Regions from separate parts of the Paraburkholderia kururiensis genome, predicted to be linked through region 1. Evidence: predicted binding sites of a transcription regulator. Region 1 holds the regulator's gene; the other holds the start of a gene.
What was found. Region 1 encodes FliA, which starts transcription of late flagellar genes. Its sites were predicted from a motif close to CTAAAGTTTNNNNNNNNNNNGCCGNTA; they were not measured.

Region 1 (16,131 bases):
ATGCTCGCGCGCTTCCTGCGGCGCAGCCTGCCGCAGCTGAAGGTGCTCTCCTACGCCGAAGTGCCCGACACGCGGCACGTCAAGGTGGTCAATGTGATCGGCACGGCTTGACGGGCGGCGCCGCGCGCGGCGCCTCCTTCCATGTTCGCGCAGTATCCCCGCGGTGTGCCGTCAGCGCCGCCGCGGTTCCCTGGTAGCGGCCCGCAGTCTCCCCTCAGTCTCCCCTCAGTCTTCCCTCAGTCTCCCGTCAGTCCTCGCCCCGCAGCGCCCCCTTTTCAGCCCGATCAAACGAATTGCCTGCATTTCCCCGCGCTGATCCATCGATAGTCCCCCGTTCACCTCCTCAATAATTTCACCATCGGCAAAGGCTTTGTCGCGCACCAGGTTCCTGCGGAGCCACCGCGCAACGAAGCCGGCGCCTCGCAATTGAAACGCCACGTCAGGGTCGTCAACCTCATCGGGGGTCAGCTTGAACATCCGCAAATTTATCGGTGCCACCAGCCGCGACGCGCTACGCCAGGTGCGCGAAGTGCTGGGTCCTGACGCAGTGGTGCTGTCGAACCGCACGCTCGACGACGGCAGCGTCGAGATCGTCGCCGTAGCCGACCGCGAACTCGCGGCCATCGCGCCTGCCGCGGGTGAAGGCGCCAACGCAGGTGCCGCTTCGCGCGGCTTGCCGCGCAGCGGCGCGGCGCCGGTTGCAGGCAACCCCGTTGCCGGCCTGGGCGGCAACCCCTACGCGAACGGCATGCCGGACGTGTTCTCGTCGGTGTTCGGGGCCAGCCCGGAAGCGGGCGCGGGCCGCGCGTCCACGTCGGACGACGAAGACGACGCCCCGTCTTACACGAACGCCGCCGCGCAACCGGTGACGAAGCCTGAAGCGCAGGCAGGCGGCGCGCTTACCACGCGTGTTCCCGCGCTGGACCGACCGGGCGCGTTTGTGGCCCAGTCTGCGGCGCAGTCCGCAGGCCAGGCCGACAGTGGCGGCGGTGCCGATCGCTTCGCTGCCGAATCCGCCGCGATCCAGGCAGGTGCGCCGGCGCGTCCGGCCGCGCGTCCTGGCCCGGCCCACGCCGCCGGTCATGCCACGACCCAGGCGCCCGCCGCCAGCCGCGGCGCGCCGTTCGCCACGCCGGCCGCAGGCGTCGCCATGCCGGCATCGGCTGCGCCGTCGTACTCGGACAAGACACGCGCGCCGCGCACGATGGCCGAAACGAACCCCTGGCTCATCGACCACGCGCGCCGCATCGCGGACAAGGACAGCGCGGGTCAAGGCGAAGGGCACAGCGCGAAAGCCGCGGGCATGACGCCCGCCGACGCCATGGCCAAGGGCCTCGGCATGCCCGCCGACCCGCACGACGAACACGGCCACCACCGCGTGGAAGGCGCGGGCGTGCTCAACGTCAGCACGCCGGACTGGGCGCGCGAAGCGGCCCAGCTCGCCGCACGCCGCGCCACGCAACGCATCGCGCCGGCCTTCGATCTGCCGGGCAACAGCCAGCCGGCCACGCCGCCCTCGATCAACGCCAAGGCGCCCAGCGACGCCGCGGGGGCGAGCGCCTCGGCCAGCGTCACGGAAGCCATCAAGGCCCGCATCGAGCAGGTAGTGAACGAAACGGTGATGAGCGAGCTGGCCTCCATGCGCGGCATGATGGAAGAGCAGTTCGCCGGGCTCCTCTGGGGCGAGCGCCAGCGCCGCAGCCCCACGCACGGCGCCCTCACCAAGCAGCTGTTCGCCGCCGGCTTTTCGGCCCAGCTCGTGAAGATGGTGGTGGACAACCTGCCCGAAGGCAAAGACCCGGAAGGCGCGCTGGAATGGGCGCAGTCGGTGCTCGAATCGAACCTGCCCGTGCTGGAAAACGAAGACGCGCTCATGGAACGCGGCGGCGTGTTCGCACTGATGGGCCCGACGGGCGTGGGCAAGACCACGACCACGGCGAAGCTCGCGGCGCGCTGCGTGATGCGCTTCGGCGCGAGCAAGGTGGCGCTGCTCACCACGGACAGCTACCGCATTGGCGGCCACGAGCAACTGCGCATCTTCGGCCGCATCCTCGGCGTATCGGTGCATGCGGTGCGCGACGGCGCCGACCTGCAACTCGCGCTCACCGAACTCAAGAACAAGCACATCGTGTTGATCGACACGATCGGCATGAGCCAGCGCGACCGCGCCGTAACCGACCAGATCGCCATGCTCTGCAGCGCCGGCCAGCCGGTGCAGCGCCTCTTGCTGATGTCCGCGACGAGCCACGGCGACACGCTCAACGAAGTGGTGCAGGCCTACCAGAGCACGGCGGACAAGGCGCCGCTCGCGGGCTGCATTCTCACCAAGCTCGACGAGGCCACCAACCTGGGCGGCGCGCTGGACACCGTGCTGCGCTACCGGCTGCCGGTGCACTACGTGTCGACCGGCCAGAAGGTGCCCGAGAACCTCTATGTGGCAACGAAGCGTTTCCTGATTCGCAGCGCGTTCTGCATTCCGCGCGAGCACTCGCCCTTCGTGCCGCACGAAGACGACATCCCGGCGCTGCTTTCGGCGCTGTCCACGCGTTCGAACGCCGACCTGCACGAGGTTCGCTTTGGATAAATTCGTAGCCGACCAGGCGGAGGGGCTGCGGCGGCTGCTCGCCCGTAGCGGCTCGCGAGTCATCGCGGTGACCGGCGGCTCGGAGAGCGTGGGACGCACCACGACAGTAGTGAACCTTGCGGCGGCGTTGGCCGAGCAGGGCAAAGACGTGCTCGTCATCGACGAGTGCCTGGGCGACCGCTCCGTGAGCGCCACGCTGGGCGGCCTGCATGGCGTAGGCAATCTCGCCGGCGTGATGCGCGGCGAGGTGCCGCTCGCGGCGGCCGTGAGCCGGCATCCGCTCGGCTTCGGCGTGCTCTCGGCCTGGCGCGGCAGCCAGGAAGGCTACACCGCCGAACAGTACGGGCTCGTGCTGAACGGCCCCGCCGACGTCGTGCTCATCGACGCCGGTCTGGACAAAAACGGCGCGCTCTCCGGGCTCGCCATGCGCTCGCACGACGTGATGGTCGTGACGCGCGTCTCGGCGCAGGCCATCACCGATGCCTACGCCGCCATGAAACGTCTTCATTTCGCGCACGCAATCGCGCAGTTCCGCGTGCTCGTCAATTACGTCCAAAGCGCGGCCGATGCCCACACGGCATTCGAGAACCTCGCAGGCGTGGCGGGTCGTTACCTCACCGTCTCGCTCGAAAACGCAGGCTGCATTGCGGCTGACCCACACATGGCGCGGGCCGTCGAGCTCGCACGCTGCATCGTGGACGCTTTTCCGTCCGCGGCCGCCGCGCGCGACTACCGGCATGTCGCCGCAGAACTGCAGTACTGGCCCATGCGGCCAGCCATGTCGTCGCGCGCGGCCATGACGCGCCCGACCGTAACAACGTCGGCCCCATCGCCATCCGTGTGGCAGGCCGACCCGGCCGCCGAATGGCCGTCGGCGCAGCATGCGTGACGCCACTCGGGGACTTCAGGCAGGAGAGCACGATGTATAACGCTCAGGGAAAAATTTCGCAGGCCGACGTGCTGGCGAAGTACGCGCCGCTCGTAAGACGGCTGGGTTTGCAGCTCGTGGCGAAGATGCCGGCGAGCGTGGATCTGGACGATCTGATCCAGGCCGGCATGATCGGTCTGCTCGATGCGGCGAGCCGCTACAAGGAAGATCAGGGCGCGCAGTTCGAAACCTACGCGAGCCAGCGCATTCGCGGCGCCATGCTCGACGAGCTGCGCAGCAACGACTGGCTGCCGCGCAGCCTGCGGCGCACCTCGCGCGAGGTGGAAAGCGCGGTGCACCAGGTGGAGCAGCGGTTGGGCCGCTCGGCGAGCGAGACGGAAATCGCCGGGCACCTCAACATGCCGCTCGACGAATATCAGTCCATGCTGCAGGACCTGCATGGCAGCCAGCTGATCTACTACGAAGACTTCGACCGTTCCGCGGACGACGAGCCGTTTCTCGACCGCTACTGCGTCGATCACTCGGACCCGCTTTCCGCGCTGCTCGACGAAAGCCTGCGCGCGGCGCTGGTGGAAGCCATCGACAAGCTGCCCGAGCGCGAGAAGCTGCTGATGTCGCTCTACTACGAGCGCGGCATGAACCTGCGCGAAATCGGCGCCGTGATGGAAGTGAGCGAATCGCGCGTGTGCCAGCTGCACAGCCAGGCCGTGGCGCGACTGCGCACGCGCCTGCGCGAACTGGCCTGGGCAGGCGCCGAGGCCGACTGAGAAACCTGACCGGGGCTCGTTCGGGGAGGGTTTGCGCCTTCTTCGGCGAGCGTTGCGCAAGGGGTTGGGCGCGACGGCGATGGCCAGGCTTCCGGGCCGCCTTCGCTGCGTTTGTGGGGCGGCTGGTTTTCTGCTGCTTTATCGGCGCCTGGGTTGCGCGTTGTTTGCGTTTCGTCTGCACCCGGCTCGCGGCCTGGTCCGCGGCTTTATCCGCGCCTTGTCGGATTCATCAGCGGCTTTTCCGTGTGCCTCGCGTTCGCTCTTCGTCCGCTTTGCCCCTCCTCATCTGCGGGCTTTTCGCCCGTAACACCACTAACACTTTCTTACACCACGCTTTCTGGCGGGTGGCTACACTTGCGCCCGCGTTATCACTAAAACAATGGGGTTAAACCAGATGCTCAAGAAAATCGCAGGAATCGCCGTGTTGACCGTGGCTTCGGCCGCCGTATCGCTGCCGGCCGTGGCCGGTGACTTGAACAACGCGCTCGGCGGTGGGCTGGGCGGGGTAGCGGGCGCAGCCGTGGGCGGCGCGCTGGGCGGCAGCACGGGCTCCGTGATCGGCGGTGCGGTGGGCGGCGGCGCAGGCGCCGCGGTCACGTCGAACCGACGCGAACGCACGGGCGCCATCGTAGGCGGCGCACTGGGCGGCGGCGCCGGCACGGCGGCAGGCAACGCGATGGGCGGCCGCACGGGCGGGCTGATCGGCGCGGGCCTGGGCGGCGGCGCAGGAGCGGCACTGGGCGGCAACATCTCGCGCAGCAATTCGTACGCGGACGAGGGCGAGCGCGGCTATCGCAGCACGGGCCACCACCGCAAGCATCGCAAGCACTGGGATTGAGCCGCGAGCAGCAAAGGCAAGAGGATCGAGAAAGGCGCAACGACGCCTGAGGCTGAAAACCAGGCTTGAACGCCTGGTCTGAAAGCACAACGGGCCGCACATCCGGAAGGATGTGCGGCCCGTTGGTTTTTGATGCGGCTAGTCGGTCAATTCAGAGCGTTCAGCGACGACGCGGCGCCCGGATCTCGCGCCGCACGTCTCGAAAGCCGCCGCGATCGAATCCGCTCAAACCCGCCCGAACGACGGAATGCGCCCGTCCGGTCCGTACAGACCGGCCTTGTGCTGCGCGCCCTTGAGCACGTCGAGGGCACGGCGGTTGTATTCCATGCGCGTGTGGATCAGCACGCCGTTGGTGGCATTGGAGCGCTTCGCGCGTTCGGCGGCCTTTTGCAGCAGCGCCCATTGCGTGGCGAGCCGCGGGTCCGCCCCGGAGGCCAGCTCCATGCCGCGCCAGCCGGGCGGAAAGCCCAGCTCCGCAAGCTGCGCGTCGCGCAGCTTTTCCAGCGCGGAGAGCTTCTCGACCAGTTCGGTCTTCATCTCGATGATGGGCGGCAGCTGTTCGAGCGGAGAGAGGGCCGTCAACGCCTTCTCTTCGCACGCGAGCACCGAAGCGAACGCTTCGACGGCGGCATATTCGTCGATGACGGTGGCAAGGAGGGCGTCTTTCATCACAATCACTCAACTCGCAGTCGGCTTGCCGTACCCGGACGAGGGTGCACAAGCCGTGGTCAATTGGCTGCTGCGCGCGGTGCTTCGCCGGAAGGTGCGGCGAAGCACGGTGAACGCGCAGGCCAACCGGGGTTAATTCCCCGCCGACCCCGCGCGCGTTTGCAGCAGGCTACGTGCCGTTTCGAGAACGGCGTCGGCAATCTTGCCGGTATCGATACTCAGGCTGCCGTCGCGCAGCGCCTGCTTGATCGACTCGACGTGTGCCGTATCGATGTCCGCCGCGCCCGACGCGGCGAGGCCGCGCAGTTGCGCCGACAGCGCCGACAGGCTCACGTTCGCGTCGCCGGACGCGCCGCCGCCCGTGGACGGTGCGGGGCTACCGGCTGCGCCTTGCGTGCTGGGCGCGGCCGTTTCGCCTTGCTGGGTACGCTGCAGCCCGTCTTTTAGCGACTGCAGGCTCGAATTGCTGGTGGAATCGACTTTCACGATTGGCTTCCTGAACGGTTGACCGCAGTCTCCGAATTCGACTGAGGAATCCGGGTTCCGCGTGGCCTTCTTCGGCCACGGTGGGGCGCGTCATGGGCGCTGCTTTGCCCAGATTAACGGCAGGTACCAATCAAACTTTAGTGCATGGGCGGCAAGGCCGCCAAAGGGCCAGCCAGGCAAATTGCCGGCGCGGCCGCCGCACGCAAGGGCCATAACAGCCCGTCGAAACCCCTTCACCACCCGAGGCGCACTGGGCGCCGGTCCCCCTCTCCTTTCCCAACCACGGCACAACCTGAAACGCTCAAAGCTGGATCTCCACGGTGCCGCCTTCTTTCACGATGCCGCTGATGATCTGGCCATTCGCCGTCTTCACGCGCACCTGCTGGCCGGGCGCCGCGTTGTTCATGGCGCTGCCCTCCGACGAGATCGAAAAACCGGGGCCTTGCGCGACCACGCGCACGGTCTGCCCGATCGTCACGGAACTGGCGCTGCGCAGCATGTCCTGGCGCAGCGGCAGCCCGGCGGGCACGCGGACCAGCGCCACGGCGCCGATAGCCTGCGACGGGTCGGTGACCACTGCCTGCGGCAGCAGCGTGAGATCGCCGTCGCGCGCCACGAGGTCGGCGGCGCTGAGCGGCTCGCCGGGGGCGATGGCGCGCGACGCCGTGTAGTAGGTGGCCTCGACCGAAATCTTCGCCTGCAGGTAGAGCGTCCACGGACGCTCGCCCGCGCAGCGCACGCCCACGGTGGTGCGGCCCCACATGCGGGTGCCGGCGGGTGCGAACGGCTGCATCGTCGTGCACGCCGCGAGGCCGCGCGGAAAGACGTTGGCCACGGTGATAACGACCTTGCCGGGCAAGCCGGCAGCCTGTTGCTGGAGCCAGGCAAGCGCGGCACGCCGGATCGATTCGCCGTCCTGCTGGCCTTCGGGTACGGCGGTTTGAGCGGCTTGAGCAGGCTGAGTGGCTTGAGCGTTCGATGCAGGCGCCTGGGAGATTCCCGGCACCGTGGCCTGCGCGGGCTGAACGCGCTGATACGTTTGTGCGGCCTGCGCCGGCACAGCGCGCGGCACCATGCGCTCGAAGCGCGGCGCGGTTGTTGCGTAGCCGGCACTGGCAGGCGGATTCATGGCGATGGCCTGCGGCGCGACGCTCGTCTCGCGGCCCTGCGCGGACACCGACGCCGCCGCGGGCGTCACGACCACCGGCATCACCTGGCTCGCCGCCACGGGCAGGTTCACGCGCATCAAACCGGACGCCATGCCCGGCCGGGACGCGGACGCGTCTCCCGGTCCCGCGATCACGATGGCGCCGTCGGCCTTCGCGGCCTGCTCGAAGCGATCTGGGGCGCCGGCACTTGCGGTCGGCCGCATGGACGCGGCCATCGTCGACTGCGCGGGCGAGAGCGGCTGCATTCCGGCGTTCGTGCGTTGCGCCGTCGCACTGGACGACGCGCCGGCCGGGCTCGTCACCATCCTGCTCATGGCGGCGAGCGCGTCCGGGTTCTTTTCGCCCGGGCCAGGAATCACGATCGGCTCGCCCGTACCCTGGGCGTGCGCGGCGGTCGAAACGAAGAGGCCCAGCGTGCCGGCGCTTGCCGAGAGTGTCCACGCAAGCGCGACGAAGAGCCGGCGCAGCGCAGGCGCGCGGCCGACGCGTGCCGGGCCAGCCGGAACGCGCGAAGCAGCCGAAGCGCCCGGCGCCATCGAAGCATCGAAAGCCGTTTCAGCAGCGGTCTCTACAGTCGACAAGGCGGTCGGAGCATTTGAAGCGGGCTCGTTCATCGCCACTCTCCACGGCCCGGTAAGGCCAAACAAGAACCAGACGGCAGGCCCAGCGGCCAACAACAAACAAGGACCAACAACAAGGGCCAACAACAAGGGCCAACAATACGAGAGGCATTCTAGAGAGCCCCCCCTTCGCGCAAACGTCGAATAGAGGCCCCCTTCCCCGGCTATTCCTCCGATTGCGGCTTGCGTCCCAGACCTAAGATGCACCACAAGCAAAAAGGCCTTCCACGCGGCCACCGCTGCAAGGGTGACGCAAGGAAGCGTTTTTTCGGAGAACCGCAATGCTGGACAAACTCGATGCCGAATTCGCCTTCGGGCGCGAGGCGCTCGATGTGCGCGCCTACCGTCAGGAGCTGCTCTCGTCGAACATCGCCAACTCGGACACGCCGGGCTACAAGGCACGCGACGTCGATTTCGCGTCGTCGCTCGCCGGTGCGCTGAGAAAGAGCGGCGCCGCGACGGGAACGGCCACCTCGAACGCCGCGCCGCTCGCCATGGCGCAGCCGGCCGGCGTGACGAGCGGCATGACCATGGCGACCACCGAAGCAGGCCACATGGCCGGCAAGGCGCGCCTGACGCCCACGGGCGGTTCTTCCGACGACTACGGCCAGCTGCAGTACCGCATTCCGACGCAACCGGCGCTCGACGGCAACACCGTCGACCTCGACAGCGAGCGGGTGCAGTTCGCCGACAACACGCTGCACTTCGAGACCGGCATGACCGTGCTCACGCAGCAGATCAAAGGCATGCTCGCGGCCATCACGTCAGGCAGCTGACGCGGCGGCCCGCCCTCAGGCAGTGACTCGCGCAGTAAAGCGGGGCACGCGGCAAAACAGGGCAGGCAGCAAAGCAGGAAGCCGGACCGGCGGCACAGGCCACATGCAGCAGGCCGCACCGGTCGGGCAAGAGACAAATCGCTACGGGAAAGCAGGCGGGCCGTGCGCAGGAGGCACCAGGGCGCGAAAGCGCAAGGGTGACAGGCGCGGCCCGCGCAACCGCCGGCCAATGCAGGCCGGCAACGAGAGGTGAGATTCGCCATGCCATCGCTGATGAACATCTTTAGCGTCGCCGGCTCTGCACTGTCCGCGCAGTCGGAGCGGCTCAACGTGACCGCGTCGAACCTCGCGAACGCGGACAGCACGACGGGACCGGACGGCAAGCCGTACAAGGCCAAGCAGGTCGTCTTCGCGGTGCAGCCGCTGGGCGGCGCACGCACGCAGAGCGGCCAGCAGGTGGGCGGCGTGCAGGTGACGGGCGTGGTCGACGACCCGACGCCCATGAAGACTTCCTACGACCCGGGCAACCCGGCGGCGGACGCGAACGGCTACGTGACGTTGCCGAACGTGGATCCGGTGCAGGAAATGGTGAACATGATTTCGGCGTCGCGCTCGTACCAGGCGAACGTGGAGACCCTGAACACCGCCAAGACGCTGATGCTCAAGACGCTCACCATCGGCACCTGAAGAACAGACGGAGAACCGCCTTGACCACCCAGACCACGATCGGCAGCAACGGCACGACCATTTCGCAGACGCTGCTCGACACCATGAACGGCACGTCGAGCGCAAGCAGCTCGTCGTCGAGTTCGTCCAGTTCGTCCAGCACGTCGCCCACGGCACTGCAGAACACGTTCCTGCAACTGCTGATTGCGCAGATGAAGAACCAGGACCCGACCAACCCGATGGACAGCTCGCAGATGACCTCGCAGCTTGCCCAGATCAACACGGTGACGGGCATCAGCCAGCTCAACACGTCGCTCACTTCGCTCGCCACGCAATTGAACGCGGGCCAGCAGGGCCAGGCGGCGCTCCTGATCGGCTCCACGGTGCTCGCGCAAGGCACGACCTCGACGGTGGCAAGCGGCAAGGCGTCGGCCATCGGCGTGCAGGTGGCGACTGCGGCAAGCAACGTGCAGATCACCATCAAGAACTCGTCGGGCCAGGTGGTCAACACGATCAACGTGGGCAGCGTGCCGGCAGGCGTCACGCCCATTTCGTGGACGCCCACCGACGCGCAGGGCAACACGCTCGCCGACGGCACGTACACCATCAGCGCGACCGGCACGATTGCCGGCAAGTCGGGCTCGCCCACCACGCTGTCGGCCGCCACGGTGCAAAGCGTCGTGCAGCAGACGGACGGCACGCCGGGCCTCGTGCTCTCGAACGGCAACACCGTCGGCATGACGAGCGTGGCCGCGATCCTGTAAGGCGCGCGCGGCAAGGCTCTCAGGCAGATTCACAGCACAGTATTCATCGATATATCCCGATACGGAGACCGTCATGGGTTATCAACAAGGTTTGAGCGGTTTGTCGAGCGCGTCCAACGACCTCGACGTGATCGGCAACAACATCGCGAACGCGAACACGATCGGCTTCAAGCAGGGCGCGGCGGTTTTCGCGGATGTCTACGCGAACTCGGTGGCCACCGCGGTGAACAACCAGATCGGCCTCGGCTCGCGCCTCGCGGCCGTGCAGCAGCAGTACAGCCAGGGCACGATCACCACGACCAACCAGGCGCTGGACGTGGCGATCAACGGCAACGGCTTCTTCCAGATGTCGAACAACGGCACGCTCACGTACTCGCGTAACGGCGTGTTCCAGCTGGACAACCAGGGCTACATCACCGACACGAGCGGCCTCAAGCTGATGGGCTACGCGGCCAGCAACGGCGGCGTGATCAACACGGCCACCACGGTGCCGCTGCAGGTGCCCACCACCAACATCGCGCCCACGGCCACCAGCGTGATTACCGGCCAGTTCAACCTGAACGCGCAGGATTCGCTGATGCTCGGCGCGCCCAGCGTGGCCGTGACCACCACGGGTTCGCTTGCCACGAGCGGCTCCACCATCACGAACGGCGCGGCAGGCACGAACCTCGACAACTACACGATCAACTTTACGTCGCCCACCACCTACACGGTGACCGACACGACCACCGGCGTGACCGGCGCGGCGCAGACCTACAGCACGGGCACGGCGATTTCGCTCGGCACGGGCCAGACCGTCACGCTGACGGGCACGCCTGCCACCGGCGACAGCGTGGCCATCACACCGAACCCCACCACGTTCAACGCCAACAGCGCGAGCACGTACAACTACCCGACCTCGATCCAGGCGTACGACTCGCTGGGCGGCACGCAGACGGTGGACCTGTACTTCGCGAAGACGGGCGTAGGCGCATGGACGGTGTACGGCGGCGTGGCCGGCGGCACGATCTCGAAGATCGGCACGGCGACGTTCAACTCGTCGGGCACGCTGGTGAGCACGACGGACGCCACGGGCGCCCCGACCACCACGCCGCTCGCGTTCAACTTCACGATTCCGACCAGCGACGGTTCGTCCACGCCGCAGAAGCTCACGTTCAACATCGCGGGCACGACGCAGTTCGGCGGCAAGGACGGCACCAACAACCTGACGCAAGACGGCTTTGCGGCCGGCCAGCTGACCAACTTCACGGTGGGTACGGACGGCACGCTCACGGGCAACTACTCGAACGGCAAGACCCAGGCACTCGGCCAGGTCGTGCTCGCCAACTTCAACAACCCGAACGGCCTCGTCGATCTGGGCAACAACCAGTACGAAGCCACCTCGGCCTCGGGCGTGGCGCAGATCTCGGCGCCGGGCAGCACGAACCACGGCACGCTGCAAGGCGGCGCGGTGGAAAACTCGAACGTCGACCTGACGAGCGAGCTGGTGAACCTGATCACGGCGCAGCGCAACTACCAGGCGAACGCGCAGACGATCAAGACCCAGCAGACCGTCGACCAGACGCTCATCAACCTGTAATACCTGGCGGCCTCATCATGGACCGGCTGATCTATACCGCGATGACGGGCGCCACCCAGGCGCTCGAGCAGCAGGCAGTCGTCGCGAACAACCTGGCGAACGTCTCCACGACGGGCTTTCGCGCGCAGCTTGCGGCGTTTCGCGCCGTGCCGATGTCGTTCGGCGACGGCAACACGGTGAACACGGACACCACGCGCACCTTCGTGCTGGCGTCCACGCCCGGCGCGGACTACACGCCGGGCCCGATCCAGCAGACCGGCAATCCGCTCGACGTCGCGGTGCAGGGCCCGGGTTGGCTCACGGTGCTCGACAGCAACGGCAACGAGGCCTACACGCGCGCGGGCAACCTGCACGTGGACACCAACGGCCAGATCGTCAACGCGATGAACCAGCCCGTGGTGGGCGGCGGCGGCCCGATTTCGGTGCCGCCGGGCTCGGAAGTCACTATCGGCAAGGACGGCACGGTCTCCGCGCTGATCCCGGGCGACCCGCCCACGACCATCGTCAACGTCGATCAGCTGAAGCTCGTGAACCCGGACCCCGCCACGCTCAAGCACGGCGACGACGGCCTTTACCGCACGGCGGACGGCAACCCCGCCGACGCGGACCAGAACGTCGTGCTCGCGCCGCAGTCGCTGGAAGGCAGCAACGTGAACCCGGTCTCCGCCATGGTCGCGATGATCACGAACGCGCGGCAATTCCAGATGCAGACCAAGCTGCTCGAATCGGCCAGCCAGAACGAACAGTCCGCCAACCAGTTGCTCAACTTCAGCTGACGGGCTCGCCCGCAAGCCAGCCCACAGGAGAAGATTCAAAGTGAACCGCTCACTCTATATCGCCGCTACCGGCATGAATGCGCAGCAGGCGCAGATGGATGTCATCTCGAACAACCTCGCGAACGTCAGCACCAATGGCTTCAAGGGCTCGCGCGCGGTGTTCGAAGACCTGCTTTACCAGACCATCCGCCAGCCGGGTGCGAACTCCACGCAGCAGACCGAACTGCCCTCGGGCATCCAGCTCGGCACCGGCGTGCAGCAGGTCGCCACGGAACGCCTGTACACGCAGGGCAACCTGCAGCAGACCGGCAACTCGAAGGACGTGGCCATCAACGGCGCGGGCTTCTTCCAGGTGCAGATGCCCGACGGCACGAACGCCTACACGCGCGACGGTTCGTTCCAGACCAACGCGCAGGGCCAGCTCGTGACTTCGAGCGGCTACCAGATCATTCCGGCCATCACAATTCCGCAGAACGCCACGTCGATGACCATCGGCAGCGACGGCGTGGTGTCGGTCACGACGGCCGGCTCGAACAACACGCAGCAGATCGGCTCCATCCAGCTCGCCACGTTCATCAACCCGACGGGCCTCGAAGCCAAGGGTGAAAACCTGTTCGCCGAAACGGCGTCGTCGGGCGCGCCGAACGTGACCACGCCGGGCCTGAACGGCGCCGGCTCGCTCAACCAGGGCTACGTGGAAGCGTCGAACGTGAACGTGGTGCAGGAACTGGTCAACATGATCCAGACCCAACGCGCGTACGAGATCAACAGCAAGGCCGTGACCACGTCCGACCAGATGCTGCAGACGCTCTCGCAGATGCCGGTGTAATGGTCTGATCCGGGCCTGATCGTGGCCCGGATCCGGCTGAAAGTGCAGGAAGGATGGAAGGATGTCGCAATTCATTGAAACTACGCGGATGAAGGCCCTCTCGGGCGCGGTGCTGCTGGCCGCGCTCGCGGGCTGCGCGCTCGTGCCGAGGCAGCCCATCGTGCAGCAGCCGATGACGGCTGTGCCGCCGATGCCGCCGCAATCGCAGACCCCGGGCTCGATCTACAACCCGGGCTACGCGGGCCGGCCGCTCTTCGAAGACCAGCGTCCGCGCAATATCGGCGACATCCTCACCATCGTCATTTCGGAAAACATCAACGCGACGAAGTCTTCCGGCACGGGCGCGGGGCGCAACAGCGCGACCGACTTCAACGTGCCTACGGCGGGCTTCATGGGCGGCATCTTCGGCAAGGCCAAGCTGTCGGCCACGGGCGACAACACGTTCAAGGCGACGGGCGGCGCGAACGCGTCGAACACGTTCAACGGCACGATCACCGTGACCGTCACGAACGTGCTGCCGAACGGCAACCTGGTGGTAAGCGGCGAGAAGCAGATGCTCATCAACCAGGGCAACGAATTCGTGCGTTTTTCCGGCGTCGTGAATCCGAACACGATCTCGGGCCTCAACTCCGTGTACTCCACCCAGGTGGCGGACGCGAAGATCGAATACTCCGCCAAGGGCTACATCAACGAGGCGGAAAACATGGGCTGGCTGCAACGTTTCTTCCTGAACGTGGCGCCGTGGTGATCATGAGCTTCACTCTCTTTTCCGCCTGCCGCCGTCTGGGTGCCGCTGTTTTTGCGGCGCTGGCGCTTGCCGTTGGGCTCGGCGTCGCCGCCCCGAGCGCGCACGCGGAGCGCCTCAAGGACCTCGTGCAGATCCAGGGCGTGCGCGACAATCCGCTGATCGGCTACGGCCTCGTGGTGGGTCTCGACGGCACGGGCGACCAGACCTCGCAGACGCCGTTCACGACGCAGACGCTCGCGAACATGCTCGCGAACCTGGGCATCTCGATCAACAACCAGTCGGCGGGCTCGGGCAGTTCGAGTTCGTCGTCGCTGTCGAACATGCAGTTGAAGAACGTTGCGGCCGTGATGGTCACGGCGACGCTGCCGCCGTTCGCGCGGCCAGGCGAGGCGATCGACGTGACCGTGTCGTCGCTCGGCAATGCCAAGAGCCTGCGCGGCGGCACGCTGCTGCTCACGCCGCTCAAGGGCGCGGACGGCCAGGTCTACGCGCTCTCGCAAGGCAACGTGGCCGTGGGCGGCGCGGGCGCAAGCGCCAACGGCAGCCGCGTGCAGGTGAACCAGCTGGCCGCGGGCCGCATTGCGGCGGGCGCGATCGTGGAGCGCGCGGTGCCTACGTCCGTTTCGCAGGCGGGCACCATGCAGCTCGAACTCAACGACATGGACTACGACACCACGCAGCGCATCGTGGCCGCCGTGAACAACGCCTTCGGCAGCGACACCGCCGTGGCGCTGGACGGCCGCACGATCCAGCTGCGCGCGCCGACGGACAGCGCCCAGCAGGTCGCCTTCATGGCCCAGTTGCAGAACCTCGACGTGACGCCGGCCAAGGCCGCGGCGAAGGTGATTCTCAACGCGCGCACCGGCTCCATCGTGATGAACCAGATGGTCACGCTGCAAAGCTGCGCCGTGGCGCACGGCAATCTCTCGGTGGTCGTGAACACGCAGCCGGTGGTGAGCCAGCCGGGGCCGTTCTCGAACGGACAGACCGTGGTGGCGCAGCAGTCGCAGATCCAGCTCAAGCAGGACAACGGGGCGTTGCGGCTCGTGACTGCGGGCGCAAACCTGGCCGACGTGGTGAAGGCGCTCAACGCGCTGGGCGCGACGCCGGCCGACCTGATGTCGATCTTGCAGGCCATGAAGGCTGCGGGCGCGTTGCGCGCCGACCTCGAGATCATTTGACGGGAGCATGAGTTGAATTCCGATCCGTCTCTGAAGGGCAACGAACTTAGCCAGCGCTTCGCGCTCGACGTGCAGGGCTTCGACGCCCTGCGTGCCCAGGCGAAGAACTCGCCGCAGGCCGGCCTCAAAATGGCCGCGCAGCAGTTCGACGCCGTGTTCACGCAGATGATGCTGAAGAGCATGCGCGACGCGACGCCCTCCGACGGCCCGCTCGATTCGCACGACGGCGCCACGTTCACGTCGATGCTCGACCAGCAGCTTTCGCAGCAGATGTCGTCGAAGGGCATTGGCGTGGCCGACGCGCTTTTCAAGCAGCTTTCGCGCAACGCGGGCGTGCAGGGCGGCGACGCCAACGCGGGCAACAACGCGGCGCTTTCCGCGCTTTCGAAGGCATTCGCGAACCCGTCCGCCAACGGCGCGCTCGCCACGGGCAAGGGCTACACGCGCAACAGCGCGCTCACGCCGCCGGTGCGCGGCGACGGCTCGTCGCCGAAGATCGACGCGTTCGTCGACAAGCTCGCCGCACCGGCGCAGGCCGCGAGCGCGGCGACCGGCATTCCGGCGCGTTTCATCATCGGCCAGGCCGCGCTCGAATCGGGCTGGGGCAAGCGCGAAATCACGAACAGCGACGGCACGCCGAGCCACAACGTGTTCGGCATCAAGGCCACGAAGGACTGGACGGGCAAGACCGTCTCCACGGTGACCACCGAATACGTGAACGGCCGCCCGCAGCGCGTGGTGGAAAAATTCCGCGCCTACGACTCCTACGAGCAGGCGATGACCGACTACG
Region 2 (16,131 bases), 810 kb from region 1:
CGCGGGGCTGCCGCCGGGCTGCCTGAACGTCCTGTGGGGTGTGCCGTCCGAAGTCTCGACGCAACTCATCGAGTCGCCGAAGGTGCGCAAGATTTCATTCACGGGATCGGTGCCCGTCGGAAAGCAACTGGCCGCACTCGCCGGCGCGCACATGAAGCGCATGACGATGGAGCTGGGCGGCCACGCGCCCGTAATCGTCTGCGACGACGCCGATGTGGGGCGCGCCGCGGCCATGCTCGCCGCCTACAAGTTTCGCAATGCCGGGCAGGTGTGCGTCTCGCCCACACGCTTCTTCGTGCAGCGCCGCGTGTATGAGCGCTTCGTCTCGGCCTGGCTCGACGCGATGGCGACGCTGCGCGTGGGTCACGGCCTCGAACCCGGCGTCACGATGGGCCCGCTCGCGCACGCGCGGCGCGTGGCCGAAATGGAAGCCTTCGTGAGCGACGCCAAAGCGAAGGGCGCAGACATCGCAGCGGGCGGCACACGCCTTTTCAGTCGCGGCCATTACTTCGCGCCGACCGTGGTGCTTGCGCCAGCCGCCGATACACGCCTGATGTGCGAGGAACCGTTTGGTCCCATCGCTGCGCTCGTGCCGTTCGACGAACTCGACGCAGCGATTGCCGAAGCGAACAGACTGCCCTTCGGGCTCGCGTCTTACGCGTTCACCGCCTCGTCGCGCAACGCGCACCGCATCAGCCGCAACCTGGAAGCGGGCATGGTCAACATCAACCACTTCGGCATGGGGCCCGCCGAAATTCCGTTCGGCGGCGTGAAGGAAAGCGGGTTCGGCAGCGAAGGCGGCACGGAAACCTTCGACGGCTATCTGGTCACGAAATTCGTGACGCAACTTAATTGAAAGAAGGCGGGTATCGACAGTTCAGATGGCCTCGCCGATTCGCGTCGCCGCATCGACCAGAAGCTTGCCGAGCACGCTCTGGTCGAACAGCGAAAAGTGCTCTTCGCGAAACACCAGCGACACGCTGCTGCCGATGTCGCCGCTGCTCGCGGCAGCGATGGGCGCGGCAATACCGACGAACCCTGAGTCCAGTTCGCCGCGCGAAATGCAGTAGCCGGTTTCAACGATGTGCTGGCAGTGCCGCCAGAACGCGGTCCACTCTTCGAATTCGCCCATTTCCGCGCGGTGCCGTTCGTGCAGGCGCTTGAGGCGTGTGCGCGACATCGAAGCGACGATCGCCTTCGAAGACGCGCCGTGAAAGAGCGGCATGATGCGCCCGCGTCCGAAGCCCAGTTGCAGGTTCTCCACGCCGGTTTCGTGCAGGACGTTGATGATCTGTTCGTCGTACAGGCTCGAAACGAGCGCATCGCCGCCCGTAAGTTGCGCGAGCTTTTGCACCACGGGCGTGGCTGCCTTCAGCATCGGGTCCGACTGGCGCATGTTGTAGTCGAGATGAATGATGCGCGGGCCCAGCGTGTAAGCGCCGTTGTGGCTCACGAGCAGGCCCACGGAAACCAGTTCCTTGACGTAGCGGTAGCACGTGGTGCGGGAGAACCCCATGTGTTCGGCGATGCCCTCCGCCGTCATCGACATGGCCGAAGACGAGAAGACATCGAGAATGGAGAGCATTTTGGTGAGGCTCGACATGAACGATCCGTAGTGAAACAGGTTGGGCAAAAAGGCTTCGACGAGGGCCGCTGTGGTCAGATCCGGCCTTTCGCGGCAGGCTCGTATTGCGGGATTTCAGCAGGGAAATCGCGTTTTATGGCGTGGTAGTTTATCGCCAATCCTGCATTGTGCCGATTCGGGCTAACGGCGCGAATAATGGACTTCTAACATCGGGTTCGTGTAGCCGGATCGACGCGCGGGCGTGTGTGCCGCACCTCCGGCGCGGGACCGACGGGCGGTGTGCCGGCCCGACTATACCTACACATGACGGAGGAGACGTAATGCTTCAGCAGACGCAGGCCCCGCACCCCGGGCTCAGGCAGGGCGCCTTGAGTATCGGCTTCATCATCTTCTTCGTCGTTTCTGCGGCGAGCCCGTTGAGCGTGCTGGCGGGCGGCTTTCCCATCGGCATCATGCTGGGCAACGGCCCCGGCACGCCCGCGCTGCTGCTCCTGACGCTCGGCATTCTGCTGACGTTTTCCGCCGGGTATACCGCGATGGCACGCCACGTCACGAATGCCGGGGGCTTCTACGCGTTTTCGTGCCGCGGCCTGGGCGGTCTTCTGGGCGGTGGCGCAGGCATGCTCGCCATGTTCTGCTACAACATCCTTCAGATCGGCGTCTATGGTCTCTTCGGCGCCGTTGTTTCGGACACCGTTTCAACCACCTTTCATCTGGTGTTGCCGTGGTGGGTCTATTCGTTCATGGCGCTGGCGAGCGTCGCGATACTCGGCTACCGGCAGATCGATCTCTCGGCGCGCCTGCTCTCCGTCATGGTGACGGCCGAGTATCTGACCATCCTCGTGCTCGATGCCTGCATCCTGCTCAAGGGCGGCGAAGCGGGCGTCAACCTGGACGCGTTCAAACCGGCCGCCGTATCGAGCGGTTCGCCCTCCATCGGACTGCTGTTCTGCTTCGCCGCGTTCATCGGTTTCGAGGCCACCACGATTTACGGCGAAGAAGCGCGAGACCCGAAACGTGCCATTCCCATTGCCACGTTTGCGGCCGTGCTGCTGATCGGCGCGTTCTATTCGCTCTCGCTCTGGGCGATGGTGGTGGGGGCGGGCGCCAACAAGATCGTTCCCGCGCTACAGGCCATGCAGGACCCCACCACCTTCATCTACGGTCTGTCGGACCGCTATGCAGGCCACGGACTGACGCAGGTGATCCGCGTGCTCTTCATCGTGAGTATCTACGCCGGGCTGCTCGCCTTCCATAACTCCGCGGCCCGATATTTCTTCGCCAGCGGACGCGACCGCTTGCTGCCGCAAGTGCTGGGCCGCGCCCATTGCCAGCATCAGAGCCCGCACGTCGGGTCGCTGCTGCAATCGTGCATCGCCGCGGTGGTGGTGGGCCTGTTCGCGCTGCTGCATGCGGACCCGGTGCTCCAGCTGTTTGCGTGGCTTTCGAACGTGGCGACGCTGTGCGTGATCCTGCTCATGGCGATCACGTCGGCTGCCGTGATCGGTTTTTTTCGCAAGCGCTCGGCCCATCATTCCGTGAGAGGCGAGAGCTGGATGCGCACGCAGGCACTGCCGGCCATTTCGTGCGTGCTGCTAACTTATGTGCTCGTGACGGCGATCAGGCATTTCGACGTGTTGACCGGTGCCAGCGGCTGGCTGGCCGACGCGTTGTGCTCGCTCGTGCCGCTCGCGGTGCTGCTTGGCGTGGCATTGGCCGCGCGGTTGCGGCGGGTGTCGGCGGAGCATTATCGGCGGCTGGGTACTTACACGCCGTAGGCGCCCGGCATCACGGTTCGGGTTCGGGAACGGGCGCGCGCGGAATGTCGATTTCGAAGATGCTGCCGCCCGCGCTGGACGGCACATAGCGCACGTCGCCGCCATGGGCCATCGCGATGGCGCGCACCACGGACAACCCGAGCCCCGAGCCGCCGGATTCGCGCGAACGCGATGCGTCGCCGCGCGTGAACGGATTGAAGGCGTGACGCGCGAATTCCGGCGTGAGGCCAGGGCCGTCGTCCTCCACGCGCAGCACCACATGCGTGTCGCGCGGCTCCACGTCGATACGCAGCCGGCCGGGATGCGCATAGCGGCGCGCGTTGTCGAGCAACGCCAGCAGCGCCTGCCGGATGCGAGGGCCGTCGCAACGCAGAATGACCGGCACGATGCGAAGTTCGGCGCGCAGCCCCGCTTCTTCCAACGCAGGACGAATCGAATCGACGGCATGTTCCACTTCGGCGCCGATCTCGGTAGGCTCGATGCGCATTTGCAGGCGGCCGCTGTCTTGCAGCGTGACGACGCGCAAGTCTTCGACAAGACGCGAGAGGCCTTCCACCTGGAACAGCAGTCCGCGGAAAAGCGCTTCGTGCGGCTCGAACACGCCGTCGCTCAACCCCTGCAAGCGCCCCTTCAGAATGGTGAGCGGCGTGCGCAGTTCGTGCGCAATGGCGGCGTTCCAGGCGGCCATGTCGGCGGCCATGTCCTGGAGTTTCATGGCCATCGTGTTGAAGTCGTCGACGAGATGCGCCGTTTCGCCGAGCGAACGGTCGCCCGGCACCGCGCGCGCCGCAAGGTCGCCCGTTGCGATGCGGCGTGCGCTCTCGGCAAGCGAATTGAGCGGCGCGAGAATGCGCCGCGCCAGACGCAGCGCAATGATGACGGCGACGATAAGCGCCACGAGCAGCAGCGCGGCGAAGATCAGGTAGTCCGGCGCCTGCGGAATGAGCATGTCCTCGGGCGGACCAGGCGGGGGCGGCAGGAACGTATAGAGCAGGCCGTAGATCACGAACGAGCCCACGAACGCGATCAGTGTCGTGATAAGCGCGACGAGCCCCATCGACATGACGATCTGCCGGCTCAACCGGCCGCGCTGCGGCATCGGCCCTTCGGGCGTGGGCATCAGCTTTCCATGAGGCGGTAGCCTACGCCGCGCACCACCGACATCATGCCCGGCGCACCGCCCTGGTCTAGCTTCTTGCGCAGATTGGAGACGTGGCTGTCCACGGTGCGCTCCAGCGCGTCGCCGCCCGGCAGGCAGGCGTCGACCAGTTCGCCGCGGCTGAACACGCGGCTCGGCGATTTCGCGAGGTGCGCCAATATGCGGAATTCCGTCAACGTGAGCGCGAGCGATGCTTCGCCCGCTTCGCTGATCACCTTGGCGACGTAACGCTCGGTATCGATTTCGAGCTTGCCGACGCGCAGCACTCCCGGCGCGCGCGACACGCCGACACGTCTCAACACGGCGCTCACGCGTGCGACGACTTCCACGGGATTGAAGGGCTTCACGATATAGTCGTCGGCGCCGAAACGCAGGCCTTGCAGGCGGTCGATGGCCTGGTCGAGCGCCGTCAACATGATGACGGCCGTATTGCTGCGACGACGCAATTCGACCAGCACTTCCCAGCCGTCTTTCTTCGGCATCTTCACGTCGAGCAGCACGAGGTCCGGCTTGAGTACGGGATGCACGTCAATGGCGGTTTGCCCGTCGGTGACGCGGTAGGTGCGAAATCCTTCGCGTACGAGGTACGCATCGAGTATTTCGGCAATTTCCGGTTCGTCTTCGGCAATCAGGATCAGCGCATTGTTCATGCTGTTGTCTCGGGTCTCGGGCCGCGATCGGTCACTCGTTCAGGACTGCCATGCTGGCACAGTGCGAGACACCGGTTAATGGTCTCCACGGAATCTCCATGGTATCTCAACACGATCCGGCGCCCGCGCGCCTATGATGGGCGCACGCCGATACAGCGCGGCTGCAGGGCGCGTTCATGCGCACTTCACGACACCGCGCACCGCGGCGCTTCGGAATAGACGCGAAAACAACACGACGAGGTACGGGGATGCGCTTTCGCAGACGGGATGGTGTCATCGTGGAAGCCAGCCGCTGGTTTTTCCCGGAGAAACATCCGCACGTGCAGCTTCGCTGCGGCAAGTGGATGATGGCGACGCCTGACGGCTGGCGCGAAGTGAACGCCGGAGACTGGATTCTGACGGACGACACGGGCCATTCGTGGCCGATGTCGAACGTTTCGTTTTGCGGAGCATACGAGCCGGCTGGCGAAACGTAAGCCCGAGCGTGGGTGTCGTGCAGTTCGCCCGAGGCTCCGCGCGTTGGTCCGTGGAGTAGGAGCCTCCCTGGCCAGCCCTTGCGGGTTGGCCTTTTTTCATGGTGAAGGCGAATCCGCAGGCGAATCGCAACGGCCGCGCGGTGGTGATGCCCGCACAAGCCTTCATCGAATCTCCATCGAAACTCCATACGGCGTGGCGACGAACAACCGAGGATGCGCGTGCCGACGAGCGGCGTCGGTTCGCTATCCAGAGGTATTCGATGAGTCGCCACACGCATGCTGCGAGGCATGCTTACCTGCGCAGAATTCTCGCGCTTTTCAAGCCCTATTCGTTGCAGTTCGCCGTCGTGCCGGCGTTGATGCTGTTCGCCTCGATTGCCGGCGTGGCCGGTCCGTTCGTCATTCGCCGCATCATCGACGAAGCGCTCCCGAAGGGCGATCTGCGTCTTCTGCTGGGGCTGGTCGCGGTATTGGTCGCCATCGCGGCCGCCACCGCCATCGCGAGCACGATTCAAACCTTCGTGTCGACCCGCATCGGGCAGGCCATCCTGCACGACCTGCGCGTTCGCGTATATGGGCATTTGCAGAACCTGTCGCTGTCGTTCTTCACGAACACGCGGTCGGGCGAAATCCAGGCGCGCATTGCCAGCGACATCGGCGGCCTGCAGGCGCTCATCACGCACACCGCCGTGGAAGCCGCCCGGAACGCAAGCGTGGTCGTCATGACGTCGGTTGCCATGCTGGTGCTCGACTGGCGCCTCGCGCTGCTTTCGTTTGCGGTCATACCGGGGCTCGCGTGGCTGCAATATCGCATCGGGCTCATGCGCGAGGCCATCGTGCACGAGCAGCAGAAGCGTATTGCGGATCTGTCCTCGACCATTCACGAGTCGCTTTCCGTGGGCGGCATCGTGCTCGCGCGCACCACGGGACGTCTGCGCCATCTGCTGGGCGGATTCACGCGCACGTCGCGCGATGTGGCGCATCTCGAAGTGCGCTCGCACTCCGCAGGGCAGTGGGAGTGGAGCCTCGTCTACTTCGCGCTTTCCGTGCTGCCCGCGCTCACGCTGCTTGCCGGCGCGACGTTCATGAATCTCGGCATGCCCATGACTATCGGCACGCTCGTCGCCATGATCACGTTGCAGGAGCAGTTGTTCTGGCCGCTCGAGGAAATTCTCGCCGCCGGTATCGAGCTGCGCACGGCGCGTGCCCTGTTCGTGCGCATCTTCGATTATCTGGACAAACCGGTGGGCATTACCGAACGTCCGCACGCCGTGACGCTTTCGCGCGCGGCCATGCGTGGCGACGTGCGGCTCGATAACGTGACGTTCCGCTATGAAGGCAGCGATGGGCCGGCGATCTGCGGCGTGAGCATCGACATTCCGGCAGGCTCGCACGTGGCCATCGTGGGGCCCACGGGTTCGGGCAAGACCACGCTGGCCTACCTGCTCGCGCGCCTCTACGACGTGCAGGGCGGGCGTATCTGCTACGACGGTATCGACGTACGCGACATGAGCCTGGCGTCGCTGACCGACATGCTCGGCGTCGTGACGCAGCAGCCGTATCTGTTCAACGCATCCGTTGCGGACAACCTGCGTTTCGCCAAACCGGACGCGAGCGACGACGAACTGATTGCCGCTGCACGCGTGGCGCAGGTGCACGACGTGGTGGCGTCGCTGCCGCAGGGCTACGCCACGCGCGTAGGCGAAGGCGGTTATCGCTTTTCGGGCGGCGAGAAGCAGCGGCTCGCGCTGGCGCGCACCGTGCTGCGCAATCCGCCGGTGCTGCTGCTCGACGAAGCGACAAGCGCGCTCGATACGCGAACGGAGCGCCTGCTTGCCGATGCACTCGACGCGCTCGCGAAGAACCGCACGACCATCACCATCGCGCATCGGCTTTCGACAGTACGCAACGCGGACCAGATCATCGTGCTCGACAGGGGACGCGTCGTCGAGCGCGGAGACCACGAGAGCCTCGTCTCGCACTGCGGCATGTATGCCGAACTCGTCGGATCGATGAGCTGAATTCGGCGGTTCCTGCCGGCTTCAGCGGCAGGAACGGTTCACGGACAGGCGCCGGAGCGTTACAGGTTCATGAGCGTCTGATCGACCATGCGCTGCGTCTTGATGGTTTGCGCGTTGGCCTGGTAATTGCGCTGCGCGGTAATCAGGTTCACCAGTTCGTTGGTCAGATCGACGTTCGAATTTTCGGTTGCTCCGCCTTGCAGCGTGCCGTGGTTCGTCGAGCCGGGCGCCGATATCTGCGCGACGCCGGACGCGGCCGTTTCCTGAAACGCGTTGTTGCCCAGATTCACGAGACCGTTCTGGTTCGCGAAGTTGGCGAGCGCGATCTGACCCAGCGCCATCGTCTGGCCGTTCGTGTATTTGCCTGTCAGCATGCCGTCGTTGCCTATCGTGAAGTGCGTGAGCTGGCCTGCGGAGAAGCCGTCTTGCGCGAGCGCGTTGATGCCGTCCCGGCCACCGAACTGCGTCGTGCCGCCCAGCTTGAGCAGCAAGGGTTGCGGCGTGGCGGAACCGTTGCCGTTGGCGACAGCGAAATTGAACGCGAGCGCCGTGGCGGTCGGTTTGCCCGTCGCATCCACCGTGCCGGCGAGGTTGCCCGAGGTGTCGAATTTCGTGCTGCCGATGGGTGTACCCGGCACGTTGCCGGGCACGCCCGCATAGACGTCCCATGTGCCGGGCGCCTTCTTCACGAAATACATCGCGACCGATTGCTCGCCGCCGAGCGAGTCGTACACGGGCACCGACGTCGAAAAGTTGTAGGTGGAACTGTCCGTTGCGTTGAACGCGATCGGGTTCGGCGTGACGGTCACTTTGTCGCCTGCCACGGCTGCGCCGGTGAGCGTGAGCGTGGCGCCCGTCGCGAGTTTGATCGGCGCATTGGCCGCATACGTCAGGCCCGTTTGCGACACGCCGGAACTCGACGTCAGGTCGTAAGTCGTGGGGCTCGTGAAGGTCAGCGTCCACGTGTCCGCGTTGCTGCCCTGGGTGGCGTCCGTGATGACCGCGCCTTTGCTCTTCAGCGCACCCGTTGCGGTGACGGTGGGCGTGCCGAGCTTGAGCGCGTCGCGCGCGTTCAGGTTGAGGCTCGCTGTGATCGTCGTCGTGGCGGTCGGCGCGATGTTCGTGGTCGGCACTTTCAATGGAACCGTATTCGCCGTTTCGACAATACCGTTCGCATTCGCGGCGTAGCCCATCAGCTTCAGGCCGTCTGCGTTCGTGATGAAGCCGTTGCGGTCCAGCTGGAACACGCCGTTACGCGTGTACGTGAGCGCGCCCTGGTTCGACATCTGGAAAAAGCCATTGCCGTTGATGGCGACGTGCAGCGCGACGTTGTCCGTCGTGATGGTGCCTTGCGAGAAGTTCTGCTCGACGCCGGCGAGCCGCGAGCCTAGGCCGATCTGGTTGTGCACCGCCGTGGCGACCGAGTTTGCATAGATGTCTGCGAATTGCGCCTGCCCTTGCTTGAAGCCGGTGGTGTGCGCATTCGCGATGTTGTGGCCGATCACGTCGAGGTCTTTCGACGCGCCTGCCAATCCGCTCAGTCCTTGCTGATAACCCATGATGGTCTCCGTTTCCAGTTGAAGCCGCCTGCGTGGGGATGATGCTGACGGCCATCGAAGGCAGGCCGCTTCGCGCGGACATGCTGTGGCCAAACGCATCGGCATACAACGCGGTTCATCGAATCTCCATCGTGTCTCGACACGTGAGATCGCAACGCCACGAACGCCGCGGCGCGACGTCGTTCACGCGCTCGAATGGCAAACGGAATTCATCAGATATCCATATGAATTCGACCGAACCTCAACGGAACCATGCGTCACTAGCGGGGTAATCAGTTAAACGAACCGCCTGCCCGGAGCCCGCGCATGACGACGACCACTTCTTCTTCGAACGATACTGCTGCCCTGATCCGGCAAGCGACGCAGTCCATCATCAGCGGCGCGACGCGCTCGTCCATCGACGTCGATACGCTCGTGTCGGCGCTCGTTACCGCGAAGACCGCGGGGCAATCAGACATGCTCGGCAGAAAGCAGAGCGCCGATAACGTGGAGCTTTCGGCGGTCGGCAAGATTCAGGCGGTGCTTGCGTCGCTGCAATCCGCATTGCGGGGATTCACGGACGGCACGGCGCTCAATACCCTCACGGCGACGATGAGCGGCAACGGCCTGAAGGCGACGGCCGCGACGGACGCGGCCCCTGGCACGTACAGCATTGCCGTGAACCACCTGGCCAGCGCGAACAAGATTTCGTCGCAGGCATTCGCGCGCGACGAGCGTCTGGGCGCCGGCACGCTGACGGTCGGCGTGGGCGGCCGCACGATGCAGATCGACGTTGACGCGGGCAGTTCGCTTGCGAGCCTCGCCAAGGCCATCAACGCGGCCACCGGCAACCCGGGTGTTTCCGCGGCCATCGTGACGGCGTCGGACGGGCAGCACCTCGTGCTCACGTCGAAGCAGACCGGCGCCGCGAGCGCCATCACGATCTCGGCCGGCGGCGGTGCCAACACGAAACTCAATACGTCGAGCTTCCGGCAGATCACCGCGGGCAAGGACGCGAGCCTTTCGATCGACGGCAATACCGTGAGCAGTGCGAGCAACACCATTGAAGGCGCGCTGACAGGCATCACGCTCGTCCTGACGGGCGAGGCCGTGGGCACGACGCAAACGCTCTCCGTTACGCGCGACACGGCGGTTTCGACGAAAGCCATCACCGATTTCGTCGCGGCCTACAACGGCTACATCGCGACGGAGAAAAGCCTGACGTGGGACGCGTCCCAGCCCGTGGCCTCGCGCGCGGGCCCGCTGCTGGGCGACGCGATGACCCATGCCATCACCAACCGGCTCGGCAGTCTGATGAGCGGCGGCGTCGCCGTTGGCGGGCGAACGTACAGTCTGTCGTCCGTCGGCATCGATCTGCAACACGACGGCACGCTTTCCGTGAACACGGCGAAGCTGCAAAAGGCGCTGACTGAAGACAGTGCGGCGATCCCGGCGTTGTTCAATCCGACCAACGGAGTGGCGGTGAAGCTGAACACGTTCATTGGCACGTACACGAGGCCGAGCGGCACGCTCGAACAACGCACGCGCGCATTGAACGCCGACCTCGGCAAGGTGACGAACGATATGACGCAGCTCAAGCGCTACCAGGACACGCTGACGGCGCAATACAACGCGCAGTTTCGGGCGCTCAACGTGCTCATGACCACCATGCAGAACAACACGCGTTACCTGAATCAACTGTTCGGCGGCGCCGGCGCGGCCGGTACGCTGAATCGCCGGTAGGACGGCACCCCTCTCGCAGCAGGTGCGGCGCGCGGTATCACAGCGCGCCGCTTTTTTGTGCTTATTGCAGGAGCTTCAGCACTTGCTGCGGCAGCGAGTTCGCTTGCGCGAGCACCGAGATGCCGGCTTGTTGCAGCACTTGCGCCTTCGAGAGGTTCGCCGTTTCCGAAGCGAAGTCCGCATCGACAATCTGCGAGCGCGCCGAATTCAGGTTCGTCGATTGCGTCTGCGTGTTGCTGATGGCGGACTGGAACGTGTTCTGCGTGGCGCCCAGCGTGGCCTGGAAGTTATTGACCTGCGAGAGTGCAGCGTCGATGGCGGTGATCGCGTTTTGCGCGCCCGAGGTCGTCGAGATGTCGATGCCGGAGACGCCGAGGCCCGATGCGTTCCACGTGGTCGAACCGAAGTTCGCCGTGATCGTCTGGTTCGCCGATGCGCCGATCTGGAAATTCACGCTGCCCAGACCGCCGAGCACGGCCTGACCGTTGAACGTCGTCTGCGTCTGGACACGGTTGATTTCGGTGAGCCGCGTGGTGACTTCCGTTTGCAGGTTCGCTTGCGCTGCCGAACCGAGCGAGCCGTCGCCCGATTCAACGGCCAACTGACGAATGCGCTGCAGGTTGGCCACGGTCGACGAGATCGCGCCCGAAGCGGTCTGCACCATCGAAATGCCGTTGTTCGCGTTCATCACGCCTTGATTGAGCGCGTTGATGGCGGCAGTCTGACTGGTGGCGATGGCGAGGCCGGCAGCGTCGTCCGCGGCCGTGTTCACGCGCTTGCCCGACGAGAGGCGGTTGATGGCTTGTGACAGCGCGCTTTGCGAACCGGAAAGGTTCGTCTGCGTTGTCAGCGACAGAATATTGGTATTGATGTTGAGCATCGGTGTCCTCTTGAGAGTAAGAGATGGATAACGTGCGGTCAGGTTGCCGGCGACGAAAATTTGCAGCGTTCGCGATCAACCTGACTCCGTTATCGGCCGACGGTTATTTTTATTTAGGATGATTAATTAAAAAAATACCGGCCTGTGGCCGGTAGAAAAGAGCAAATGCTCTTGTTAAGGAAGCGTGCCAATTGTCTGCGCCGATTATGGATTTCTTATTGAGATTTGATGGACCGCATTGGAATGCGGATGGAAAGGCAGCGCCTTCCCTGTCTCCATCGAATCTCAACAATATCTCAACACGATATGGGTTCCGCGCCCGGATGATGCGACCGTCCCTTGCGTATCCCGGTATGGCTGCGAGCCGTAGATCGTATGCACAGACCTGGGGGAATGCGAGAGATGAACTGAAAGCCGTTTGCACAAGGCTCCGGCAAGGCCCTCGGAATGCCGGAGTCGTTTGGCCGACCGCTTTTTGGGTCGGCCATTTTTTTATAACGGCCGGCATGGCCGAAAAAGCTGTGAAGTCGTGGAGAGGTTGATCGACATGAGAGGTAATCGCATCGCGAAAGGCGTCGCGACGATGGCGATGCTGACGTTCCTCGCTGCGTGCAAGGAACCCGGCAGTGCCGCGAACCGGGAGGCGGCTCACGAACGTCCGGTCGCGCAGGTCAGCGTGGTGACGCTGCGCGCGCAAACCGTGCCGCTCACGACGGAACTCTCGGGGCGCGTGGTCGCTTCGCTCGAGGCCGAGGTGCGTCCGCAGGTGACGGGCATCATCCAGAAGCGTCTGTTTCGCGAAGGCGGCGAGGTGAAGGTCGGCGAAGCGCTGTACCAGATCGACCCGGCGACCTATCAGGCCGCGTACGACAGTGCACGTGCGGCGCTCGTGAAAGCCGAGGCGGCCGTGCCCGGCGCGCTCGCGAAGGCCGACCGCTACAGCGACCTGGTGCGGCGCAACGCCATCAGCAAGCAGGAATACGAGGACGCAGTGGACGTGCTCGCGCAGGCGCGGGCCAACGTGGCCGTCGCGAAAGCCGCCGTGGAGACGGCGAGAATCTCGCTCGACTACACGACCATCCGCGCGCCCATCTCGGGCCGCATCGACCGGTCATCGCTCACGCCGGGGGCGCTCGTCACCACGGGCCAGGCTACAGCGTTGACCACGATCCGCCAGATCGACCCCATCAACGTCGACCTCACGCAGTCCAGTGCGAGTCTGCTTGCCTTGCGTCAGGCGATCGAATCGGGACGGCTTCAGTCGGCGGGGGCCGGCATGGGCGTGAAGTTGAGGCTCGAAAACGGCACGGTCTATCCGCACGCCGGAAAACTCGAATTCGCCGAATCGAGCGTCAATCAAACCACCGGCACGTACATCCTGCGGGCCGTGCTGCGCAACCCGTCACGCCTGCTGCTGCCCGGCATGTACGTGCGCGCCGTGGTGGACGAGGGCACCGTGCCGCACGCGTTTCTGATTCCGCAGCGCGCAGTGAGCCGCGGCCTGCGCGGCGAGGCCACGGCGCTCTTCGTCCGCAATGGCAAGGTGGTGGAGCAGGCGCTGGCCGGCGCGCGGCAGATCGGCAACGACTGGCTCGTGCAGACCGGTGTGGCCGACGGCGACCAGGTCATCGTGGAAGGCAGCCAGCTCGTGAGAGAGGGCGACACCGTGACGGCCGTGCACGTCGAACTCGACAAGACGACGGGTGCCGTTCGTCCCACGCGTGCCGTCGCTCGTGCGGATGGCGCCGATTCGCCGGACACGCTGCGCCCCGCGTTGATTCGCGACCGGCAGGCCAGCCGAGGTTGAGGGCGCAATGTCGGCGTTTTTTATCAGGCGTCCTGTATTCGCGTGGGTCATCGCCATCGTCGTCATGCTGGGCGGGCTGCTCGCCCTGCGCACGCTGCCCGTTGCGCAGTATCCCGAGATCGCGCCCACCACCATATCGATCAGCGCGTCTTATCCGGGCGCCGATGCGCAAACGGTGGAGAACTCCGTCACGCGCGTAATCGAGCAGGGCATGACCGGTCTCGACAATCTGCAGTACATGTCGGCCACGTCGAGCGCCACGGGTGACGTGGAGATTCGCCTCACGTTCACGCAGCAGGCGAACGCCGACGTGGCGCAGATGCAGGTGCAGAACAAGCTGCAGCTCGTCGTCTCGCAGTTGCCGCAGATCGTCCAGAGCACGGGCCTTTCCGTGACGAAGTCGTCGGCGAGCTTCCTGATGGTGCTGGGCGTGGCTTCGATGAACGGCAAATTGTCGTCTGCGGATCTGGACGACTACGTGGGCAGCACGCTCAACGAGACGATCAAGCGCGTGCCGGGCGTCGGCAACACGCAACTGTTCGGTTCGGGTTACGCCATGCGGATCTGGCTCGACCCCGACAAGCTCGCCCGCTATGCGCTGATGCCGGGCGACATCGAAACGGCGCTTCGGGCGCAGAACACACAGGTGTCGGCGGGTCAATTGGGCGCGCAGCCCGCGCGCGCCGGGCAGCAGCTCAATGCAACCGTCACCGCGCGCAGCCGTCTGCAAACGCCCGACGAGTTCCGCGACGTCATCGTGAAGAGCGCGACGGACGGCGCAATCGTGCGCCTGCGCGACGTGGCCCGCGTCGAGATCGGCGCGGAAAACTACACGTTCGTCTCGCACTACAACGGTAAGCCGGCCTCGGGCCTCGGCATCAACCTCGCGACGGGCGCGAACGCCGTGGACGTCGCGCGGGCCGTCAAGGCCACAGTCCGTTCGCTTTCCGGCACGCTGCCCGCGGGCGTCGAGGTGTTCTATCCGTACGACACCACGCCCTTCGTCACGCGCTCCATCGACGAAGTGCTGAAGACGCTGGCCGAAGCCGTGGTGCTCGTGTTCGTCGTCATGCTCGTGTTTCTGCAGAACGTGCGTGCCACGCTGATTCCCGCGCTGGCCATTCCCGTGGTGCTGCTCGGCACGCTCGGCGTGCTCGCTATCGCGGGCTATTCCCTCAACACGCTGACGATGTTCGCGATGGTGCTCGCCATCGGCCTGCTCGTCGACGACGCCATCGTGGTCGTGGAAAACGTGGAGCGCGTGATGGCCGAGGAGGGGCTGTCGGCACGCGAGGCAACGCGCAAGTCGATGGCCGGCATTACGGGCGCGTTGATCGGCATTGCCACGGTGCTTACTGCTGTGTTCGTGCCGATGGCGTTTTTTTCGGGCGCCACGGGCGTCATCTATCGGCAGTTTTCCATCACGATCGTCACCGCCATGCTGCTCTCGGTGCTCGTGGCGCTGACTTTTACGCCGGCGCTGTGTGCGACGCTGCTCAAGCGTCACGATGCACACAGTCACGCCCAGCACAATGGCCGCGGCTTTGGCGCCTGGTTTGCGCGCACGTTCCAGCGCGGCTCGTTCGCGTATCGCGCGGGCGTGCGGGGCGTCATGACGCGCGGCAATCGCTTCCTGCTCGTGTTCGTGGCGCTCGTGGTTGCGCTCGCGTGGCTCTTCACGCGGCTGCCGGGTTCGTTCCTGCCGGTCGAAGATCAGGGCATGGTGATGACCTCCGTGCAACTGCCCGCGGGCGCCATGCGCGACCGGACCGCTCGCGTGCTCGACGAGGTCACGCGCTACTACCTGGAGAACGAGCGCGACGCCGTGGAAGGCGTCATGACCATCGAAGGCTTCGGCTTTGCCGGATCGGGGCAAAACGTGGGCCTCGTGTTCGTGCGGCTCAAGGACTTCGACCAGCGGCGTTCGAAGCGGCTCTCGGCAGCGGCGGTCGTGCAGCGCGCAGGCGAAGCGTTCTCGCGCATCAAGGACGCGCAGGTGTATGCGCTGCTGCCGCCTGCCATCGAAGGCATGGGCAACTCGAACGGCTTCGATCTCTATCTGGAAGACAGCAACGGCGGGGGCCGCGACCGGCTGATGCGCGTGCGTGACCAGTTGGTGACCGCGGCGGCGCGCAGTCCGTTGCTGGCGAACACGCGTCCTGCCGCGCAGGACGATGCGCCGCAATTCGCCGTCGATATCGACGAAGAACAGGCGAGCGCGCTCGGCGTGAATCTGCACGACATCAACACGACGCTCTCCATTGCGTGGGGCAGCGACTACGTGAACGACTTCATCGACCGCGGACGCATCAAGAAGGTTTATCTGCAGGCGGACGCGGATTCCCGCATGCAGCCGTCGGATCTCGACAAATGGTTCGTGCGTAACGCGAGTGGCGCGATGGTGCCGTTCTCCTCGTTTTCGAGCGGCCGGTGGACCTCGGGCCCAGCACAACTGGAGCGCTACAACGGCAACGCCGCCGTGGAAATACAGGGC

Region 2: a site for FliA is predicted at 11,921-11,947, ahead of U0042_RS14835 (flagellin domain-containing protein). Genes of this name have one in related genera too.

What each region holds. Positions count from the first base shown of each region.
Region 1 covers NZ_CP139965.1:4,146,338-4,162,468, reverse strand. Annotated here, with positions in the region: gene flhA (flagellar biosynthesis protein FlhA) at 1-111, shown strand, start outside; gene U0042_RS18720 (hypothetical protein) at 226-477, opposite strand; gene flhF (flagellar biosynthesis protein FlhF) at 470-2,584, shown strand; gene U0042_RS18710 (AAA family ATPase) at 2,577-3,473, shown strand; gene U0042_RS18705 (RNA polymerase sigma factor FliA) at 3,506-4,240, shown strand; gene U0042_RS18700 (hypothetical protein) at 4,635-5,078, shown strand; gene U0042_RS18695 (flagella synthesis protein FlgN) at 5,304-5,747, opposite strand; gene flgM (flagellar biosynthesis anti-sigma factor FlgM) at 5,880-6,233, opposite strand; gene flgA (flagellar basal body P-ring formation chaperone FlgA) at 6,535-8,016, opposite strand; gene U0042_RS18680 (flagellar basal body rod protein FlgB) at 8,304-8,798, shown strand; gene flgC (flagellar basal body rod protein FlgC) at 9,060-9,485, shown strand; gene U0042_RS18670 (flagellar hook assembly protein FlgD) at 9,506-10,228, shown strand; gene U0042_RS18665 (flagellar hook protein FlgE) at 10,302-11,807, shown strand; gene flgF (flagellar basal-body rod protein FlgF) at 11,825-12,583, shown strand; gene flgG (flagellar basal-body rod protein FlgG) at 12,624-13,412, shown strand; gene flgH (flagellar basal body L-ring protein FlgH) at 13,474-14,160, shown strand; gene U0042_RS18645 (flagellar basal body P-ring protein FlgI) at 14,163-15,341, shown strand; gene flgJ (flagellar assembly peptidoglycan hydrolase FlgJ) at 15,354-16,131, shown strand, end outside.
Region 2 covers NZ_CP139965.1:3,332,979-3,349,109, reverse strand. Annotated here, with positions in the region: gene U0042_RS14875 (NAD-dependent succinate-semialdehyde dehydrogenase) at 1-856, shown strand, start outside; gene U0042_RS14870 (IclR family transcriptional regulator) at 878-1,603, opposite strand; gene U0042_RS14865 (APC family permease) at 1,906-3,363, shown strand; gene U0042_RS14860 (ATP-binding protein) at 3,374-4,483, opposite strand; gene U0042_RS14855 (response regulator) at 4,483-5,172, opposite strand; gene U0042_RS14850 (ABC transporter ATP-binding protein) at 5,909-7,669, shown strand; gene U0042_RS14845 (flagellar hook protein FlgE) at 7,729-9,228, opposite strand; gene fliD (flagellar filament capping protein FliD) at 9,535-10,950, shown strand; gene U0042_RS14835 (flagellin domain-containing protein) at 11,012-11,830, opposite strand; gene U0042_RS14830 (efflux RND transporter periplasmic adaptor subunit) at 12,378-13,637, shown strand; gene U0042_RS14825 (efflux RND transporter permease subunit) at 13,645-16,131, shown strand, end outside.